2 regions of the Psychrobacillus sp. FSL K6-1267 genome follow, and region 1 is predicted to be linked to the other one. Evidence: riboswitches for the same ligand, from Rfam matches in the RefSeq annotation. Region 1 holds a riboswitch; the other holds the start of a gene.
What was found. A riboswitch is a leader RNA that binds a small molecule or an ion and turns the genes downstream of it on or off. The one in region 1 is predicted to bind thiamine pyrophosphate.

Region 1 (11,209 bases):
TTGCTTGAGTAACTAGCATTTGCTTTCCATCAGGCGAGAGTGTGATTCCATCCGCATTTTCCACTTGCAGATTCTTTTTTTCTTTGGTCACCAGATCCAGCATATATACCTGAAAGGTTGGACTGTCTGTAGTTATATAATAGATTTTTTCCTTCATTTTATGAACTGTGAACAATTGTTCCTCCTGAAGCTCGGCAATTTGAGTTAGATTACCTCTCGTGTCAGCCATATATGCCCCTCCTGCATGGGAAGCACCGATTACATTTTGCTCGTCAGTCCACCCAGCTGTATAGGCGCTACCAATAATGTCCTCCGTCACAGAAGATTGCCCCACGTCCTCCAAACTCATCAGATAATAGGCTACATCCCCAATAGAGTATTCATAATACAATAGATGTTTTTTATCTGGAGACAAAATTGCCCCACCAAGGAACATGTCTTTTTGGGCTTTTATCGTTTTAAACTCTTTTGTGTCCAATTTGTACTCATATATACTTCTAGGGTAGAACTCTGCATTCTCTAAGAGACTCATTTTTCCAAGTTCTTGGTTTTCTTTTGCAAGGACAACGGTCTGTTCATCGATCCAGTCGGAAATTTCCATTCCCTCGTATTTTTCAATTTTTTCGATTGTAACAAAGTCTAAATCGTTTTCGTTACTTTCGTTTTCATTATCGACAATGCTATCATCTGGCTCTTCAATGTCTTTACTATTTTCTTCTTGCATACTGCAAGCAGAAAGAGTCAATACGACTAAGAGGAGGACAGTAATTTTGACAAATCCTAAATTTTTCATTTGAATCATCTCCTTGTCTATTATCATATGTAAAAACATCTAATATCCTAAACTACTAATTAAATAATTATACTTATACAACAAATAAAATGATCCTAGTCGTATTCCCCTCTTTAAGTAACCTGACACGTTTTCAAGATTCTACTTCCTAATTAATTATACCATAAAATGGTAATTGGAAGTTTAGGAAACAGCCAAATAAAAAAACGAAATCCATCATTGGAATTCGTTTTTCTTATCCTAATTTTAACTTAGCGACCACTTCACAATATGTTTAGTGTATATGGTAAATAGGAGATGTTGGTGAGTTTTAAAGAAAGTGCTTGATTCGCTTAGACACACAACGCGACCAGTACTTATAAGTAACTTTATAACTCATTGATGTTTTTTCAGAACTTTTTCTAATTTTCTACCCCTGCAATCCCAAAGCCTCCAGGTCCAGCATGGGTAGAAATCATTGCACCAGCTTGCATCCATGTTACATTTTCGAAGCCTGTTTCCTTTGCGATTTCATCCACTTGCCTCTTAATACTTTCATCAAGTCCGATAGAATAGATCAAATACAGCTGTTTTCTATCAATATCATATTGGTTTAAGTAATCTTGCATGAGCTTTTCCGCTACGATGCTCATTTTCCCACGATATTTTCTCGTTGAAACAAGCTTGCCTTCTTTTAGCTCAATGCAGGGCTTTATTTTTAATAATGACCCTCCAATGTAAGCCATGTTACTTACGCGCCCACCCGATTTTAGAAAGTCCAAACTGCCTGGTATGAAAGCCAGCTTTGTTTTAGGAACGATAGATTCTATTTTTTCTATTAGCTGATTATGATCAATGGAAGGTTCTTCCTCCATTAAATTGGCAGCATACAGCACAACTGCAGCTAATCCTCCTGTCACGTTTAGCGTATCAATTAGGAAAAGATTTTCAAAATCCTCCGCTGCAATTAAAGCACTTTGAAAGGAAGCAGATGCTTTTGATGTATATCCAATGTGAATAATGATGCTCTCAGGAAAATTTGTTCTGATTTTCGTAAACAATTCATGATACTCATGTGTATTCGTTGCTGTTGTAGATGGAATTTTTTTTGTGCGACTATGATAATCGAAGACATCTTCTACAGGTAACTCACCATCTAAATAATCCTTCCCATCCATAATGACGTGCATCGGTACCACTTGAATTTGATGTTTTTCAACCAGGTCCTTCGGTAAATCCGCTCCACTCTCTGTTGATAAAATTATCCTTCTCATAGTACATCCCCTTCAAATAACGCATGCAATGCTGCGTACTTATTTATTTTATTTATCCTAAATATACACTAAAAGGGGAAAATATACAGATTAATAAACAGAAGATTTCCGTATGTAGTGGAATATTAACACTAAGTTAAACAGATAAAAGAAGGTATTAAGCTTAGCAATGACATAAAACCACCTATTCTTTTTCGGTTTAATTTCTACAATACTTACTTATCCTCATTCTTATCTGATTAAAAATAGGATAAATATAAAACAGACGGTTTAGAAATGCATTATCGCACTACTAAACCGTCTGCTTAATTACTTTAAACTAATTCCAACCACGCTACTGCTTCGCAATATGTGGCAATACTTTGATGCTGGTGGTTTAAGCAATTAGCTAGGACTTGCTATAGTTAAAGGTAGTTTTCATATTCATCTTCATACTTCAATGCGTATAATGATTAATGAAGTTATAGATTTTATAACAAATTATATTTGTATTAACTACGAAAATTCACTTTAAATTTCTCTAACAGTCTTCCAAATATCTTCACTAAGACTAATGGCAGAAATAACTGCAACACCATTAGCCCCAGCTTCACGTACGATGCTACTGTTTGTTGGTGAAATACCACCAATTGCTACAATGGGGACATTCGGATAGTCAGTTCTTGCTTTCTTTAAAAATGCAACCCCTGCTGGTGGTTCGGCATCTTTTTTTGATGATGTTTCAAAAATGGGTCCAATCCCAACATAATCTGCACCATTTGCAATCGCCTTTTCCAGTTCCTCCATCGTATGCACAGAAACACCGATGATTTTATTTTCTGCACGCTTACGAAACATTTCAATATTTAAATCATCCTGACCAACATGAATCCCATCAGCATTAAGCTTTAAGGCTAGCTCTACATCGTCATTTATTAGAAATGGCACTTTGTAAGCGTGACATAAATTTTGGCATTTACGTGCAAATTGTACATAGGAATCCCCAGTAAGTGCATTTTCACCCTTTTCTCTTAATTGAAACATCGTAATACCGGCTTGTAATGCTGCTTCTAACACCACTAAAGGATCACGCCTACAATTAATCGTACCCATAATAAAATATTTATCGAGATTTAGTGACATACAACATCACACTTCCCCTCAAGCTGACGATAGGCAAAATGATTCGTTGGACCAAAACCATGCCCAATATTTAATGGATTGCTAATCGCTAAATGGACAAATTTTTTCGCTTCCAAAACGGCTTCTTGCAAAGATTTTCCTTTTGCTATTTCTGCTGTTAATGCTGCTGAAAATGTACAGCCTGTTCCGTGCGTATGTTTAGTTTCAAATCGATTCGTTTCTAAGACAAAAGGAACCTCCCCTTTTATAAACACCGCATCAATCGCTTTGTCACCAGCTAAATGTCCACCTTTCATAACCACACATTGTACCCCAAGGGAGATAATATCTTGAGCAGCTAGAAATAGTTCTTGTTCCGTATGAATGGAGCGACCACTTATGACCTCGGCTTCTGGTATATTTGGTGTGCAAACAGTTGCAATGGGTAGCAGCTTATTTTTAAGAGCTTGTATAGACTCTTGTTGAAGCAAGCTGGCGCCGCCCTTCGCAATCATCACAGGGTCAACGATAAGAGGTAAGTCTCTATTTTTAAGTGTAGCAGCGACACACTCAATAATCTCTGAATTAAATAACATGCCTGTTTTAATCGCTGTCACATTAAAATCTTCAAGGACCGCCTTCAATTGTGCTTCTACAAATTGTACTGTTGTTGGAAAAATGCCATGTACACCTAACGTATTTTGGGCGGTTAAGGCAGTGATAACACTTGTACCAAATACACCAAGCTCTTGAAACGTTTTAATATCTGCCTGAATGCCTGCTCCGCCTCCACTATCTGAACCCGCTATCGTTAATGTAATCATTGGTGTCCCTCCGCTAAATATTCAAGTTGATTTAGAAAATTCATATGGAATGTCCCAATCGTTGAATACGCATTTGAGCTTGCTTGTTTATAATCACGAAGTAGATTCGCAAGATCTTCGAATGCATTTTCACAGCTTGCGAGCTCTGCTGCACAAAGGGCACTTAATAGACAGCCACTTCCTGTCATTTTCGTTACCTTTTCATGACCACCTACGATCCATTCTATTCTGATACCATCTGTAATCACATCTTGCTCACCTGTCACAATCACAAGACAGTTATATTTGTTTGCAACATGCATGGCCGTCTCAGCTACATCAAGTTCACCCACGCCACTATCGACGCCTTTTGCTTGCCAAGTAACACCTGCAATAGCCGCGAGTTCTCCGACATTACACCGAATTAAATTAATTTTAAGTTGTTGTAATATTTCCATCGTTGTTTCTAATCGAAAATTCGTTGCCCCTGCACCGACGGGATCAAAAACTATAGGAATGTTCTTCACATTCGCACTGTTTCCTGCTAGAAGCATTGATTTTATTGTCTGTTCATTTAATGTGCCGATATTTAATAAAAGCGCATTCGATTTTGATGCCATTTCCGCCGCTTCTTTAACCGCATCGGCCATCACAGGTGAAGCTCCTATTGCTAGTAAGCCATTTGCTGTAAAATTGGCCACGACATAGTTGGTGATACAATGCACTAAAGGTTTTTGTAGATTAATTTTTTGTAGGCTCATTCATATACACCCCTTTTGTCCAATTTTGCATCGTCCATGGCATTTCCCAAAACATCCACTCGTAATAACAGCTTTTTTCAAAATGTGCCTTTAAAACCTTTTGTTTCATGGGCTGTTCCTTCGCAAAACGATTTAACATCGACTTTTGCTTATTAATCGATTGAAGCATTTCGTCAGATGCATATAATGCAATCCATTGCGCATACAGCGGTATATTCGGACGAGCATACTTAAGCTGTTGCCCAATTTCTTGATAGAGCCAAGGGCAAGGTAATATAGCAGCAAATGCTTCTGCTACATCGCCATTATGGACTGCATTGTACATATGACTCACATAATTATAAGTAGCTGGTGCCACCTCAAAATTTTCAATTTCTTCGGCCGTTACATTTAAGTCTTGAAAAGTTGTACGGTGAAGCTCAAGCTCTGCTTCATGAATAAATCTCGCACTGTTTAAAAAGTACTGAATGTCCTCATCATTTGTTGCCTTTGCAGCTGCTAAAGCTAAGACTTTTGTGTAATGCTTTAAATAATACGCATCCTGTAGCATATAAAACTTGAACTTTTCGAGTGGTAAACTACCATCAGCAATACCTTGCACAAACGGATGGTTAAAACTAGCCTCCCAATAAAATTGCGTCTCCTGTCTAACTTTTTCACAAAACTCCATTTTTTTGTCCTCCTTAATTGGTGGACGTAAGTGCAAAAAAGGCGCCTCTAATAGAGACGCCCAAAAAGTGTAGACTACACCCATGATTGCTCCCTACGCCAGTGTTAACTGTCAGGTTCTAAGGGTCAGGTTTTAACCTTCTCAACACAATGTGTCCCCCCGCAATTAAAGTATTTGCAAAAGAAAAGCTCCACGTAAATAATACGCGGAGCTTAAGTAAGTACATATTGATAATCGTGTACTTTGCTCCCTACGTCCGTATTAACAGCCAGGTTCTAAGGGTCAGGTTTTACCTTCTCAACACAAACGTGTCCCCCTGCAAATTCATTTAATTACACTAAGTTTAACTGAAAGAACCACGGCAAACAAGATAATAATCACGACGTTTCAAGTACGAATTTAAAAATGAATCAAAGACCCTAGTAGATGTATTGAATTTATATCATAAGTAGGAGCTTCTTCCAGGCTTAATTTAGGTAAGAGAAAAACAAAAAAAACGAATTCCAAAATCAGAATTCGTTTGTGAAAACTTATGATAACTCCAGCCAAGCAACCGCTTCGCAATGTGTCGTCTGCGGGAACATGTCCACTGGTTGAATTTCCTGTGTCTTATAGCCTCCATCTTCTAAAATGCGAAGATCACGTGCAAGTGTTGCTGGGTTACATGAGACATAAACTACACGTTTTGGGCGTTGCTCTATGATTGTCGTCAGAAGTGCTTCGTCGCAGCCTTTTCTCGGGGGATCCACTACTAGAACATCAGCATTTTTTCCTTCCTTGTACCACCGTGGAATGACTTCCTCTGCTGGGCCAGCTTCAAAGTATGTGTTAGTGAAGCCATTTAGCTCAGCATTTCTTTTTGCGTCCTCAATCGCTTGAGGGACAATTTCTACACCCAACACTTGCTTCGCTCTTTGCGCAAGGAACAATGAAATTGTACCAATTCCGCAATAAGCGTCAATTACAGTCTCGTCTCCTGAAAGCTGAGCATAATCGAGTGCCTGTTTATATAATACTTCTGTCTGCTCTGGGTTTACCTGATAAAAGGAACGAGCAGATATTTCAAATCGAACATCTCCGATTAAATCCTCAATCGTTGGTTTCCCCCACAATAGGTTTGTTTCGTCTCCGAAGATGACGTTCGTATTTCTTGAATTAACATTTTGCATAATCGAGGTGACTTTTGGTTCTGCTTCTCTAATTAGTTCAATAATTGCTTCCTTCTTTGAAAGCTTAGGATGCTTTGTTACTAAAACGACCATCACCTCGCCAGTTGCTCTGCCTTTACGGACTACTAAGTGACGCAGCTGACCTTTTTTTGTGTCTTCATTGTAAGGGACTAAGTCTAGCTCTAATGCCTTTTCCTTGAATGCTCTCATCAATCGATCAGCTTCATCCGATTGGATCAAACAAGTTGGAGTGTCTGCAATTCTGTGAGACTTCGCCTGATAAAACCCTGCAATCACCTTTCCATCCGCTAAACCAAATGGAATTTGAGATTTATTACGGTATTCCCAAGGGTTGTCCATTCCTTTTACAGGTAATACTGGCGCATCAATCTTGCCTAATCGTTGCATGACATTTCGAACCATATTTTCTTTCCATTTTAACTGACCTTCATAATTGATATGTTGGAGCTGACAGCCGCCACATTCATAAAATACAGGACATGGAGCTTCTACGCGAAATGGGGAGGGCTCTACAATATTTAATAATTTGGCAAAGCCATAGTTCTTTAATGTCTTTAAAACACGTACTTCCGCTTTTTCATCTGGCAGACCACCATGTATGAATAGTGGATAGCCGTCGACCTTAGCAACGCCAGATCCATCATGTGTCAAATCCTCTATATAAACCGCTAACTGATCATTCTTTTTTACTGGTGTGTTCACTTTAAATCTCCGTTCTTGTGTAATGGATATTATTATATCAAATATAGGCGTCCAATAGTATCAGGTAGCTTAAGTGTATTAAATTTCTCACTTTTTTTACCCACAAAAAAAAGTAAGGAAAATTTCCTTACTCGTTTAACTTTAACATTAATGAATCCTCTATGACAGTCCACTGCTTCTCAGGTAGTATGCTTTTGTTTAACCGAGCTACAAATTGCTCGGCCTCTTCAAGATTGTAAAATACTTTTATCAGTTGGCTATTTGAATTTTTCAACACTTCTGTAACACCATTCGTGCTACGTGCAATCACAAACATGTTCAACTCCAATTTATGGCATTAACAATTTATCATTGTTATTACCATAGTATCTCATTAAACAAAAGAAAAGTATACATTTTTTGGAAAATCATAAAATTATATATTAAAAAAAAATATAATTTTTAAAATCTCAAAATACATTAAATGTCTTTTTGATAATAGTCTATACAACCTAAAAAAGCAGCATGGCATCAACGCCATTTTTATTTTTAGAAAGTAATTTTAAGAAAGAAGTATCTGTTCTGCAGTTTTCCCTATAGAAGTGGAATCATAATATTGACATTTCTTCCGCAACTTCAAATAAACTCTTTCGTGAAAGTTATAAAAATTTTAGTTTATTTTGCTGATAGTTCACTTTCTGTTACCCACTTATGATTTGTAACTGCTTCCCCGTCTGTAGTTGAAATGTAATCTACCATATATACGGTCGTAGCTTCTGATGAGTCAATTTCTGCATTAGCACCTTCCATTCCAGCCATATGGTCAGCTTCAATGGTAACTTCTGTTCCTGGTTTTAAAGGTTGATCACCGGCATTTTTTATTTCTTCTTGAATTACCCATTTGTGATTCTCCACCCTTTTGCCACCAGTTGTTGGAGTATAAGAAATGACATATACAGATGTATCATAAGCTCCTACAATAGTTGCTTCAGCACCCTTCATGCCGCTCATATGGTCAGTCTCTAAAATTGCTTGACTGCCAATTTCAAAAGTTGGGTTTTCAGCTACTTTCAATCCGTCAGGAACTTCACCAGACCCAGACATGTCCATATTAGAATGATCCATACCTTCCATACTCTCGCCAGAACTTTCATTCATGTTCATATTATTAGGATTAGGGTTTGTATTGGTTTCCTTCTCATCACTAGCACAAGCAGAAATAATCATTACAACAACCAACAAAATGGTACCTATTATTAAATTTCTTTTCATTATAATCCTCCTCAATCTTTATTAATTACACACAACAAAAGAAACTTTGTTGTTGAAGACAATCATACACTGAAAGTATGAAAAAACTATGCAGAACTTCCCCATAAATAATTGACCAAAAAGCTTATATTTCCCAGTAAGTGATTGTGTCAAAAAGTCCTATCATAAGAATTATAATGCCTGCTAAATTCTGAATAACTTTTCCCAGCTTCATACTTTTTTTCATTATTAATTGCCTTGCATCAAATAACCAAATTAATATAAACAAAAGAATTAGCGGTAAGGACGTCGCAAATCCAAATACTGCAGGTAAGACAAAACCATAAGAGGTTGATAAAACAGTAGGCATTAACCAAACAAAAAATAAGATAAACATTGTAGGACAAAATGCTAATGAAAAACTAGCTCCTAATAGAAAAGAACCTAACTTCCCTTCTTTTAATACCAATGGGATGCGCATAGTTAATCTATTAATAAAGCCAAACTTAAAAATCCCTAAAAGTACAAGACCTGTAACCATCATAAGTGGCCCAATCGCTTTACGAAATATTGGGAAGAACTCTGTCATTTTTGTCTCAAAGGATTGACCAAATATCCAAGCCAATAATCCAATTAAACTAAATACAACGATTTTCCCTACGATAAAAGATATAATCTCTCCCCAATTCCCCTTCATTTGAATTGTTCGATTTCCATAAAAGGTAATAGCACTTAAATTCCCCGTTAATTGACAAGGTGCAGCCGCCCCAATTAAACCAAGTAGAAGTGCGACTACAATCGGAAAATGTTCGAAGGAGTGTAAGAAATCAGTAACTGGGTTACTTATTGTTTGACTTATCTTTGACATCAAACTGTACATCTAAATTCACCTTCTATTTTCTTATATTGATAACTCACCATTTGAAGCGAGTTTATCCCAAGAAAATCCTTCGTCTTTTGTTACATAAATATTATTATTGTTTGTAGCTATTACGATCTCTTTTAGATTCCCTGGGTTTATTGCAATAAAGATAATGGGATCCATTTCTAAATCAGATGGTAGTTCAATTTCTGTTTCCTCACTATTCTCTATCATGAAAGATTTTAGAAATACCTTATCATTATCAAAATTAGAATAATAACCTCCTGTCTCATTAAATGTTACATACGTGATATTATTAGTATCATTCTTCCGTTTAAAATTTTGTCCATAATCATCCGAAATAAATAATCCATCCTTGCTTGCTGCAGCAATAGTTTGCTTATACGTTGGGTGTGCAGACAAATTGGTAATATAATCTGACGTAAATCCATTCATAGCAACCTTCTTCCAAGAAACACCTTCATCTACAGAATAGTGTAAACCTACATCCATCTCTTTAACGGGTGTTTCATTTAATACGTAAATTGTATTTGAATCATAGCCAGCCGCAAGATAATGAAAATCAATCTCTCCATAAAAAGCTAATTGTTCGAAACTTGCTCCTTTATCGTTGCTCTTTATAAGACCTAGAGGATTTTTATATTCACTTCCTTCTTCTGGGTGACCACTTGAGAAAAATCCTTCTCGTACAGCTTGAAAGCCCATATAATCATGTTTTTGACTATTTGCTTCTTTCCATCCTTCTTTGCCATATTCATATAATCCTAAATGTGTTGCAATGGCAAATTCGTTTCCTCCATTTATATATCCCATACCGTGTATATGATCAAATTTATTATTTTTAACTTCGTTAAATAAATATCCTTCCTTTTCATTTGAGTTACATGCAGACAGGAGAAATAATATTACAATTAAACCAATTAAAAATTTATATTTTTTCATTTTAATATAACTCCCTTAGCTCCATTTATATCCGATTCCCCATACCGTCTTAAGAAATTCATCAATAGGGAAACCATTAGCTTTCAATTTTTCTCTCAAATTGCGTATATGTGAGTCTACCGTTCTTGTGTCTGTATATGTGCTAAATTCCCATGCAGCATTCAATAGCTCTTCGCGTGTATATGTTTTTTTGGGGCGAGTAATTAATGCTTCAATAATATAAAATTCTTTCAATGTTAGTTGTACGATTGCATCATGGTATTGTAATGAATAAGTCTCCCTATTTAGTCTAAAAGCTTCGTAAGTTATAGACACTTCCTCCAATTCATTCACAGATAACCGGCGTAATATTGCATTAACTCTTGCCACCAACTCTTTTTCATCAAAAGGTTTTGTTATATAATCGTCAGCCCCAGTGTTTAATCCTTTTACTAAATCTAACTTTTCAGATCTGGCTGTAAGCATAATTATAGGAACATCAGAAAACTTTCTTATCTTTTTACAAGCTTCCCATCCATCCATTTCTGGCATCATGACATCTAAAAGGACAAGATTAACTTTCTCATTTTGCAGTATCTCTATTGCTTTCTTGCCACTTGTTTCTTTCATACATATGAATCCAAGTGGCTGAAGAAATAATTCAATTAAATCTAACATTCTAGGCTCATCATCCACTAACAAAATTTTCTGCATGAACGCTCAAAACCTCCTATTCAATCCTTACATAATCCTAAATTATTACTGTAAATGTACTTCCTTTTCCCAAAATACTATGAACCTCAATGCTTCCTCCATGCGCTTCCACTAATTCCTTCACAACAGCAAGCCCAATTCCTGATCCACCAAACGAACGTGAACGTGACTTTTCTATACGGTATAGT
Region 2 (11,209 bases), 3.2 Mb from region 1:
TTTAACGTAAGTTTTCTGATAATAAAAATTTATTTAATTCATAAAAAGGTATAAGAAATTCTTATGTCAAACATACTACATTCTTTCTAATATTTTTATCACTGTATTTTTGTTTCTAGCTGTGCAAACCGTTTGGAGCTTCTTTTCAAAGAAGGCATTCGTATACTTTGTCTGGTGATAGTTCTTGGAATGATTAATGATCAAATTACGTCTATGAAGAATTACAAACTCGTCCTCTACTATTTCCTTAAGTATAGTAATCTGTTCGTTGGTAATTTTCCTTTGTAGAAACATGACAAAGGTTTGGTCATTTAAGAAAAGTGGATGGTTATGTACTTCTTCCAATTCAGATTTCGTTCTTAAAGTAACCGGAATAGAGAACCCATAGGTGATTCTTAGTGCTTCCTCTAATTTTCCCTCGCTACATTCACCGTTATCAAAAATAACGTTTCCTGTTTGAATATATGTACGTACATTATGAAAGCCCAATTCTTCAAAGAGTTGCTTTAGAGATTTCATATCTACTTTATTAATCTTTCCTAAATTAATTCCTCTTAGCAGAGCCACTGATGACATTTAAAGCCTCCTATATAATTTTCTGATAATACCTATTTTTAACAGTATTGGAATATTAGCAATAATTATATAACAAAATAAGTAATCATAAAGAACCAATTTTCAACAATTCGACACACATATATTGTAAAAATATTATAAAATAAAAGATTTAATCAAAATTATACAATTACATTATGGTTTTTATGTTATATGTCTGGTCGATATGGTATAGTTTAACAGATAAGTTGTTCGTCGAAAGGAATGACAAAGTTGTTTTTTAGTGCTATATCACCCATATATTCTATAGAGTTACAACCGGAGTATTCAATGGTCGGTGTGATAATTTCAATTATAGTTGCCTGTATTGCTTCATTTACTGCGCTATCGCTAAATGAAAGAGTCCAAAAAAATAGTTTTTTTCACTATTTATTTTGGTTAATATTAGCATCTATTTCACTTGGTTTGGGAATTTGGGCTATGCATTTTGTAGGTATGACCGCTATTACGTTGCCAATCAGTATGCATTACAATTGGATATTGACTTTTGTGTCATTAATTCCAGGTGTTTTAGCATCTTTTATTTTTTTCTATTGGGTAAATAAACCAATTCAATCTTGGTGGAAATATATAATTGCAAGTATTTTAATGGGGTTAGGGATAGCAGGAGTTCACTATATTGGAATCCGTTCCATGGAGATGGATGTGCAATACGTTTACGATAGACCTACTATATTTATCGCTTTGTGTATCTCTATCATGTTTACGCAGACTGCTTTATTTTCCATTAAATATTCATCTAAAAAGACAAAAAACTTTATTACTAAAACTTTTTCATCCATTTTAATTGGCTGTGCAATTGCTACAACTCATTATGTAGGAATATTAGCAATAAGTGTTTACGCCCCGAGAGATTATTTAGTCGCAACTGCAGAAAATCACTCGATGCATAATACTTTTCTAGGTGTAACTGTAACCTTTTTCCTTGGAATGCTAATAGGGGTATTACTTTTATCTAGTATGATGGATAGGTACGTAAAATATAGAGCCAATTATTTTGATAATCTCACAATGCTACCTAATCGTAGAAGCTTTGAATCATACATTGAAAAGTCTGTTATTGGTCAAACACTAGCAGTCTGGCATTTACATGACTTTGGAAAAATAAATCAAGAGTTTAGCTTCATGTTTGGTGACGAGGTCATTCAACATTTAACTAAAATCTTCATGGATTACAAGCCGCCATCAGCTCGTTTATTTAAATTTGAAAGCAATCGTTTCGCTTATATTATGAGAACTACTGATGACACAAATATCCATGAAATGCTAATAGCAATGGAAAAAATAGCGGAGATTTTAAAGAGACCCATTACAATTAAAAACAAAAAAATAGTACTTCCAGGGGTTTGTGCTATTTCCGCGGTAAAGGATTATCGAGACCTTCATTCAATCTATTCGAATGCCCTAGCTGTGTTTAATGACTCTTCCATTGAACATAAACATGAAGTAATTATGTTTGATCCGGTCATACATACGCATACGTTTGAAAAAGAATTAGTCGATGGAATTGAAAAAGCAATGATTAACAAAGAGTTATATCTCGTGTATCAACCAAAAATAAATCTACGAAATGTGGAAGTAGCAGGAGTAGAGGTTCTTCTAAGATGGAATAATTCAAAATATGGTTTTTTGTCTCCGGCTGTCTTTGTCCCTATACTAGAGGAAAATTCGAAGATGGAAATGGTTACGGACTGGATTGTAGAACAGGCTTGTAAACAAATGTACCAATGGAAGAAAGAAAATATTTCACTAGGAAAAGTAGCGATTAATATACCTGGACATTATGTTACCTCTTCAGCTCTACTAAAACGTTTGATAAGTATTACAAGTAGTTATGAAATCTGTCCAAATGAAATAGAGTTAGAAATTACGGAAACTAGCTTTGTAAGTAATATTGAAGAAGCAATGCGGGCGGTAGGAGTATTTAGGGAGAAAGGTTTCTCTGTTGCCCTGGATGACTTTGGAACAGGGGTATCCTCACTTTCTTATTTAAAGCAAATACCAATCTCTACCTTAAAGATTGACAAAACATTTATTGAGGAAGTTCCAAATTCTCATAAAGATTCTTTAATAGTACAGGCTATTATTGCACTAGGAACGTCACTCGGACTAGAAATAGTCTTTGAAGGAGTGGAAACAAAAGAACAGGTAGGATTTTTAAGGGCATCCTGCGAAAATCCTATTTTACAAGGTTATTATTTTGCTAAACCTATGCGAGCAGAAGAACTATTTCATTGGCAAGAGAATATAAAACAAAAGTTTGCTGATAAAATATGATTGTATTTAAAGGAAGAGAGTGTCACCCAAGTCTGGTGTCACTCTCTTTGTTTTTACACTAACCAAAAATTACTGAAACAACTGATTAATAATAAACCAATAAACAAGAATGCTAACATGAAATCATTCTTTTCAATAGTAACCTTATGATAAAAAACCCTTCTTGGTTCTCCTGTGAAACCCCTTGCTTCCATAGCAAATGCAACTTTCTCCGCTTTACGAACAGCTCCAGCGAGCATGGGGATTAGTACGCGCCGTAAACCTATTATTCTCTTGAAAATATTTGATTGGTCATCCAATCCCCTAAGTTTCTGTACCTGTTGAACTAGTATAAATTCATCCTTTAAGAGGGGTAGAAATTGATAACCAACCATAATTCCGTAAGCAATTTTTGGAGATAGTTTTAACTGCTGCATTAGGCTACGTATAAATATAATTGGATCGGTAGTTAAAGCAAATAACAAGCTTAGGCTAGAAAAAGCTAAAACGCGAAAGCTTAGGGACAAGGCGTGATTCAGTTGACTCATAGTTATTTCAACAGAACCGATAGACCAAAGAACAGGACCAGTCCTACTGTCTGCAAATAAAAGAGTAGTCCAAAGATAGCCAAATGCTGCTATAAAAAATGGTAGCATCAGTAAGCCCCATTTTCTCCAGGATATATGGCTTAAAAAGATTTGCACCACAATAATACTTAACCAAAAAATAAGTGGAGTCCATGGATTGAAAAAAAACGCAAGTGTCAGCATGCAAATCATTACTATCACAAACTTAACAGACGGATTCATCCTATGTAGGCTAGTGTGCATAGAGAGCACCTCGTCTAGGTGAGAGTAATTGATGTTCTAGCAGTAAATCTTCTTTACCCCAAAAGCTGTCAGAGTGATATTTTCCTGTAATTGCTCCGTCTTTCATTAGTAAAATGGTGTCTGCAACCTTATAAGCAAACTCCATATCATGTGTAACAATTAGGAAGGTAGTACCTGCCTTAGAACGATTATCAATTACTTTAAACAGTTCGGCTAAAGTAGCGGAGTCCTGGCCAGAAGTAGGCTCATCCATCAGTATCACTTCACGATTCTGACAAAGCATAATGGCTATAGCTAGGCGCCTTTTTTGCCCATGACTGATTGAAAAAGGATGTGCATCTGAAACAGTAGATAAATTCAGTCGCTCCAACATTTCCTCCGTATTTTGAACACCACCGAAAGAAACCTCTTCCTTCACTTGCCCTGTAATAAACAAAAATTCTGGTGATTGAGGTACATAGCCTAACATGCTAGGCTTTACTTTGCCATTAGAGGGTACAATACCTGAAAGAGCCTTCAATAATGTAGATTTCCCACTGCCATTTGGTCCAGCTAGCACTGCGATTTCTCCTTTATTTAAAGAGAATGAAGTTGGCTGTAAAAAATGCTTTGTACTAATATTTTCCACATGCAGAGACTTTTCTGCTTGAACCATGCTCTTCCTTTTGGTATAGCTTTCATACGGAATTCTATCTTCCTTTAACTTAATTGTTCGATGAAAGAAGTTGTCCCATAGGTCGAGTCTATGCTCAATCGCTAAGATGGTTATACTCGATTTTTGCTGAAGTAAGTCCAACCATTCAATATATTGTTTTGCGGTATACGGGTCCAGATGGGTGATAGGCTCATCTAACAATAATATTTCTGGCTCCATAATCATTGCACAAGCAGTGGCAACCCTTTGCTTCATACCTCCAGAAAGCGATTGAATGATGGAATGTCGATAATCCGTTAACCTAGTTAACTCCAATACTTCAGAAATCTTCGTCTCCATTTCTTCCCGTGCGACGAGTAAATTCTCTAAAGTAAAAGCAAGCTCTTCCTCTACAGTTGGCATACAAAATTGTGCATCGGGATCTTGAAATACTGTTGCGATACGATGATTGACCTCGCCAGGTCGATAGGAATCATTTTCTTTACCAAAAAGTTCTATTCTACCGGACACTATGCCATCGCAATTTTCTGGATAGAGACGATTGCACAAATAAAGTAAAGTGCTCTTTCCACAGCCGCTTGGTCCGGTTATGACGACACGCTCTCCTTTTTCGATAGACATAGAAAAGTTTGATAGAACAGCAGTATCCTTGTCTGGATAAGAAAAGGTGACATCTTCAAAATGGATAACTTTAGGCACGAATATCACCTTTTTTTGAACGCGAAATAGCATATCCTCTTAACGAACCAGTGGCAAGCAAGCCGTCAGCTACAGCTTTTCCACCTAAACCAGCAATGAGAGTTCCACTAAAAATACGAACAACTAGCATGAAAACTACATATCCAGTGGTATAAACGGCAAATCCTCCTAAGAAATAGCCATACACAAAGCTAAAAACTGCGGATCCTGCTCCCGCAAGCATTAAAACCCAAAGGTCAAACCGTTTGTAACGTGTAGCGGCGAATACAGCCTCGGCACCTAGACCTTGTATGACACCAGAAAGGATAAGACGTGGCCCGACGGCATTACCTAAAAGTACCTCTATTGCTGCTGCGATAGTTTCCGAGATAACCGCCGCCCCAGGTTTCCGAATGATGTACATACAGATAATTGAAACGATAAACCAAACACCAAAAATCCACTCATATGCGATTGGTCCGACGAAGCCAGACCAAATGTTTCCTACATGAAGGAAGAGTAAATAAACAATCCCAAACACTACTGCAAAGACCGACATTAAAACAATTTCTTTTAGCTTCCATGATTTAAGCATGGAGGTCATCTCCGTGAGAAGGGCTATTAATGCTCATCGATAAAGTCATCACTAAATGCTTGTGCTCTTCTGATCTAGCTCTGCTGAAGGCTGCCTCATAATAAGCAAACACGTCATGGATATCCCCATGAATCCCGCTAGCATAATGCATAGATTCATTGAATACACCCTTCACTTTAGCGTGCTCAATCTCTCTGTAGATCACATCCATATAGTTAGGATTGTTCATAGGGTATAAAGCAAATTGAGAAGAAACATATTGGTTTGTTTCATCCTTATTTGTCACTTCATCTCCCTTGTCTAAATAAACGTCAGCAGTGGTGTCGCCAGGACAACCCGCTGAAAATGTTCCAGAAAGAGCTACATGTACCCCTGTTTTGGCAGCATTCAGAGTAATAGATTTTGCCACATTAAATACATGAACTTGTTTTCCTCTGATAACGGTTGAGACATCATCCGTATGCATCCACACATTGGATACATCTGTATTCTGTAGTGCACCTTTAATAATACTTACAAATTCATTGCTCATCGGATGTAGGGAAAAACGAAACCCTACAATTGGGCTTAAACCACATTCCATCCTAAAAACCTCCCTCAATTTTTTCATAAAAAAAAGCTACATCCGTGAAGATGCAGCCACTAACCCTTATGAAAAAAGGAAAGTCACCGCACTTCCTCACGCAGGTATTATCCTGATCGAGTAATAAGGGATCGGAGCTAAAAAGCTCTCATCACAGCCAAAGTGGGCACCCCTAGTGCAGAAACGGTATGTAGTTTTACAGTTGTGTATAAATTTACACAATTTGTTTTCTTTATGTGCCCACAGTATAGCGTATAAAAATATAATTGTAAATATGGTTGAATTCTTTTCTCTAATCGTCCATGCTTAAATTATCAGAAAACATAAGGGGGAAACTAAATGGACAAAATTTTTATTACTCGAAAATTACCGGAGGAAATTGTACAGCCATTAAGAGAAAAATTTGAGGTGAATATGTGGCACAGCGAGGAAACTCCAATGGATTATGAAGATATAAAAAAGGAGGCAAAGGACGTCCATGCCCTGTGGACGGTTCTCTCTGATAAAGTGGACCGGGAACTTATAGAAAGTTTACCGAATTTAAAAATTATCAGTAATCTAGCGGTTGGCTTCAATAATATTGATGTGGAAGCAGCGAAAGAAAAAGGGGTTATGGTAACAAATACTCCTGGTGTATTAACTGAGACAACTGCAGACCTAACCTTTGCGTTGTTATTGGCTACTGCTCGTCGTATTACCGAAGCAGAACAGGATATTCGTGCAGGTAAATGGAAATCATGGACACCGATGCAACTGACGGGAATGGACGTTTTTGGAGCTACGTTAGGAATCATAGGCATGGGAAGAATCGGTGAAGCGGTAGCAAGACGTGCGAAGGGTTTTAATATGAAAGTCTTATATCATAATAGAACAAGAAAATTAGAGGCAGAGCAACAAAATAACTTTACATATGTGGAGCTAGAAACATTATTGCAAGAATCTGATTTTGTTGTAATATTGACACCTCTAACTCCAGAAACTAAAAGGATGATTGGAAAAAAAGAGTTAGGATTGATGAAGGAAACCTCTGCTCTTATTAATGTTGCACGTGGCGGAATCGTAGATGAGCAATCCCTTTATGATGCCCTCCTAAATAAAAGAATATGGGCCGCTGGACTAGATGTTTTTGAGACGGAGCCTGTTCCTTTAGATCATCCACTCTTAACCTTGCCTAATGTTACAGTCCTCCCCCATATCGGCAGTGCAAGTATTCATACGAGACTTGCTATGATGCAAATAAATGCTAAAGCAATTGAAAATGTTTTAGAGGGACAAGAACCTGACAATCGAGTTGTTTAAAGGAAAAAATTATAATCTAGGCTGCCATGAATCCAGTATTCATGGCATTTTTTATGAGGTAAGAAAGGTGTAAGTATGCGACGGGGATGGCTTATCGCTCACCCAACAGAAAGTGTCCACCTGAAATCAAGCTTACTATCCTATGTCCTAATCTAGTAGAAAGCAAGTGAGCATGCACTTTTCAATTAAAACTATACAAAAGCACTATCTATCAAATACTTGATAAAAATTACTGTTTTTAAACGAGAATATTGTACAATATTTACCTATTTATCTAATCGTATTGGTCTACTAAATTAATGCTAAATATTCAGATTAAAATAAAAAATTAACAACTATCTCTTTAAGTAATTTGCAATATACAAATTTGTTTAGTAGTATTAGTAGTTATAAATTAGGCGTCCTTTAATTTCAGTATTAGGAAGTTTAATTGTTTTGAAATTTTAGCAGTTATTTTATAGGTATTGAAGGAGGAACGATCGAACGTCTAATTTAAAAATTGAATGAAAAGAGGTAGTCAGACTAATGAAAAAAATTATGTTATTTTTTTCACTTTGCATGCTTTTAGTACTTACAGCTTGTGGTAACGAGACAAGCAAAGACAGTATTGAGGTGATTAAGTTTGCTGATGCAGGATGGGATAGTATACGCCTACACAACAGCATTGCTCAAACTATCATCGAAGAAGGTTATGGTTATGAAACCGAGGTAACAAGTGGAACAACAGCAGCTACGATGCAATCACTTGAAAAGGGCGACATAAATGTCTATATGGAAGTATGGACCGATAACATTAAAGATGTCTACGAAAAAGCAATTGAAAGTGGAAATATCATGAAGGTAGCTACTAATTTCGCTGATAACGCGCAAGGATTATATGTTCCAACTTACGTGATAGAGGGAGATGCAGAACGAGGAATTGAACCAATCGCTCCAGATTTAAAGACAGTTCAAGACTTAGAGAAGTATCCAGAAATTTTCCAAGATCCCGAAGATAGCAGTAAAGGCCGAGTGGTCGGAGCTCCATCTAGTTGGGTAGTAAGTGAGTATTTGGGGACGAAACTTGAAACATATGGCCTTGACGAACAATATAACTATCTAGCACCCGGCTCTGATTCTGCAATTGTTGCAGATTTAGCAGGAGCATATAAAAAAGGGGAGCCTTGGGTAGGATATTATTGGTCACCAACGTGGGTAACAGCTAGCTACGATTTAACTCTATTAGAAGACGCACCTTACGACGAAGCAAAATGGAATGAATCAAAAGGAACTGAGTTTCCACCAAATGATGTAGTTATTGCAGTTCATAAGGATTTACCAACACAAGCTAAGGACGTAGTAGACTTTTTAAGTAAATATGAAACTAGTAACGATTTAACGGAAAGTGCATTAGACTATATGCAGGAAAATGATGTTGAAGCAGATGAAGCCGCTATTTGGTGGATGAAAGAGTATGAAGATATTTGGACAGCTTGGGTGTCCGAAGAAGTGGCTGAAAAGGTAAAAGCTTCTTTGAAATAATTCATTACTTAATCTAACTAAAGAAAGGTGGTTGTGGCTGTACTTTTACAGTCCCATTCTATGACAGAATTTCCAAACGTACGATTTCCAATAGGGGATGTAGTAGAGAAATTCGTGGATTTTCTTGCCATGAATTTTGATGCATTCTTTGATTTTATCTTTATCATCTCGTCTTCCATGATTAAAGGTCTTGAGGCGGGTCTACTAGCAATTCCTTGGTGGTTATTTATTGTTATCATCTTTTTAATTGGATGGTTTTTTAATAATCTATATGGAGGACTGCTATATGCAGCATTTATCTTCTTAATTGGATCCTTTGATTTGTGGCCAGAAACAATGACCACCATTTCCATCGTTTTAATCTCCGTAATTTTGTCTCTTGTTATAGGAATACCACTAGGAGTTGGAATGGCTTTTAGTAAATCAATGTCCAGAATCATGCGTCCGATATTAGACGCGATGCAGACAATGCCAAGCTTTGTCTACTTAATACCAGTAATTTTCTTCTTTCCGCTCGGAAATGTACCAGCAGTTATTGCAACAATCATTTATGCATTACCACCAGTAATCCGTTTAACAGAATTAGGTATCCGAAGTGTAGATAAAGAGATTGTAGAATCTGCACAATCATTCGGCTCCTCTTCCTCTCAAATGCTCATGAAAGTACAACTACCACAAGCCTTACCTACAATTATGGCAGGTATAAATCAAACAACAATGATGGCGCTAGCAATGGCGGTTGTTGGTTCTATGGTTGGTGCGCAGGGACTTGGAGAACGAGTACTCTTTGCAATTAACCGAATAGACATCTCACTAGGTTTTGAAGCTGGGATCAGTATTGTTTTCCTAGCGATTATCATCGACCGCGTTACCGGAGGAATTGCGAATCGCCTTCAGAAACATAGGAGGGATGCCGCATGACAGTAAAATTAAAATTAGAAAACGTATCGAAGATTTTTGGGTCTCGACCTAAAAAAATTATTCCGATGGTAGAGAAGGGTGTACCAAAGGAAGAGATATTAGCTAAAACAGGGCATACGGTCGGAGTGTACAATGCATCAATGGAAATCATGGAGGGAGAGACCTTCGTGATTATGGGGTTATCAGGAAGTGGTAAGTCTACCCTAATTCGTTGTTTAAATTTATTGAATAGACCTACTTCTGGCGCTATATACGTCGATGGAGAAAATGTCGTGGATTACAATAAGACACAGTTAAAATACTATCGTCAAAAGAAAATAGCTATGGTATTCCAGCATTTTGGGCTGTTTAGCCATCGTACGGTATTAGAAAATATTGAGTATGGTTTAGAGATAAGAGGAATGTCTAAGAACGAGCGCCAGGAAATTGCTCAGAAACATTTAGAAACAGTTGGTCTTAAAGGTTATGAAAACCAATATCCAGATGAACTTTCTGGAGGTATGCGCCAGCGAGTAGGCATCGCCAGAGCACTTGCTAACGATCCAGATATACTATTAATGGATGAGCCCTTCAGTGCACTTGACCCATTAATCCGTAGAGAAATGCAGCTAGAGCTTCTTGATATCCAAAATCGCCTTCAAAAGACAATAATCTTCATCACACATGATGTCAACGAGGCTTTTAAAATTGGGGACCGTGTTGCGGTTATGAAAAACGGAAAAGTTGAGCAAATTGGCACTCCAGAAGAGATTCTGGAAAATCCGGCAAGTAGCTATATATCAGAGTTTATACGAGATATTGATCGCACTAAAATTCTTCAAGCAGAGCATATTATGTCTAAGCCCAACGGATTAGTATCATTAAAGGATGGACTAAATGTTGCAATCCAGGTGATGAGAGAGAATGGGAACTCGAGTGCTTTTGTGGTAGACAGAAAGCGTCAGTTGCAAGGTATCATTACCATTGACCAGGCTATCGAGGGCATGAAGCAGAAGAAATCCTTACAAGAAACAATGTCAAAGGATGTGAATACAGTCCATCCTGAAGAATATGTACAAGACTTGATTCAGCAAGTCCTCGATTCTAAGTATCCTCTTGTTGTAACAGACGAGGAAGGAACGATGAAAGGAATGATTTTACGCGTTCACGTTTTGGCAAGCTTAATAAGTGATCCTGTAGAGGAGCCTGAACAAAAAGCGTAAGTTGGAGAGCCCAAAAACGATTAATTCGTCTTTGGGCTTTTCTATGAATTGAAT

Region 2: linked by a shared signal. The riboswitch ahead of MHB55_RS01210 (YkoF family thiamine/hydroxymethylpyrimidine-binding protein) and the one ahead of tenA (thiaminase II) in region 1 are both predicted to bind thiamine pyrophosphate.

What each region holds. Positions count from the first base shown of each region.
Region 1 is NZ_JBBOOR010000001.1:3,417,193-3,428,401, forward strand. It holds gene MHB55_RS17600 (TolB family protein) at 1-793, opposite strand, end outside; gene MHB55_RS17605 (DegV family protein) at 1,195-2,046, opposite strand; gene thiE (thiamine phosphate synthase) at 2,557-3,168, opposite strand; gene thiD (bifunctional hydroxymethylpyrimidine kinase/phosphomethylpyrimidine kinase) at 3,159-3,971, opposite strand; gene thiM (hydroxyethylthiazole kinase) at 3,968-4,711, opposite strand; gene tenA (thiaminase II) at 4,692-5,381, opposite strand; TPP riboswitch at 5,455-5,552, opposite strand; TPP riboswitch at 5,612-5,709, opposite strand; gene rlmD (23S rRNA (uracil(1939)-C(5))-methyltransferase RlmD) at 5,912-7,273, opposite strand; gene MHB55_RS17635 (hypothetical protein) at 7,401-7,589, opposite strand; gene MHB55_RS17640 (YdhK family protein) at 7,928-8,524, opposite strand; gene MHB55_RS17645 (urease accessory protein UreH domain-containing protein) at 8,649-9,383, opposite strand; gene MHB55_RS17650 (F510_1955 family glycosylhydrolase) at 9,405-10,328, opposite strand; gene MHB55_RS17655 (response regulator transcription factor) at 10,344-11,021, opposite strand; gene MHB55_RS17660 (sensor histidine kinase) at 11,059-11,209, opposite strand, start outside.
Region 2 is NZ_JBBOOR010000001.1:226,317-237,525, forward strand. It holds gene MHB55_RS01185 (DUF1697 domain-containing protein) at 76-576, opposite strand; gene MHB55_RS01190 (bifunctional diguanylate cyclase/phosphodiesterase) at 886-2,892, shown strand; gene MHB55_RS01195 (energy-coupling factor transporter transmembrane component T family protein) at 2,946-3,701, opposite strand; gene MHB55_RS01200 (ABC transporter ATP-binding protein) at 3,691-5,055, opposite strand; gene MHB55_RS01205 (ECF transporter S component) at 5,048-5,629, opposite strand; gene MHB55_RS01210 (YkoF family thiamine/hydroxymethylpyrimidine-binding protein) at 5,622-6,212, opposite strand; TPP riboswitch at 6,289-6,396, opposite strand; gene MHB55_RS01215 (2-hydroxyacid dehydrogenase) at 6,552-7,511, shown strand; gene MHB55_RS01220 (ABC transporter substrate-binding protein) at 8,037-9,032, shown strand; gene MHB55_RS01225 (ABC transporter permease) at 9,066-9,953, shown strand; gene MHB55_RS01230 (quaternary amine ABC transporter ATP-binding protein) at 9,950-11,155, shown strand.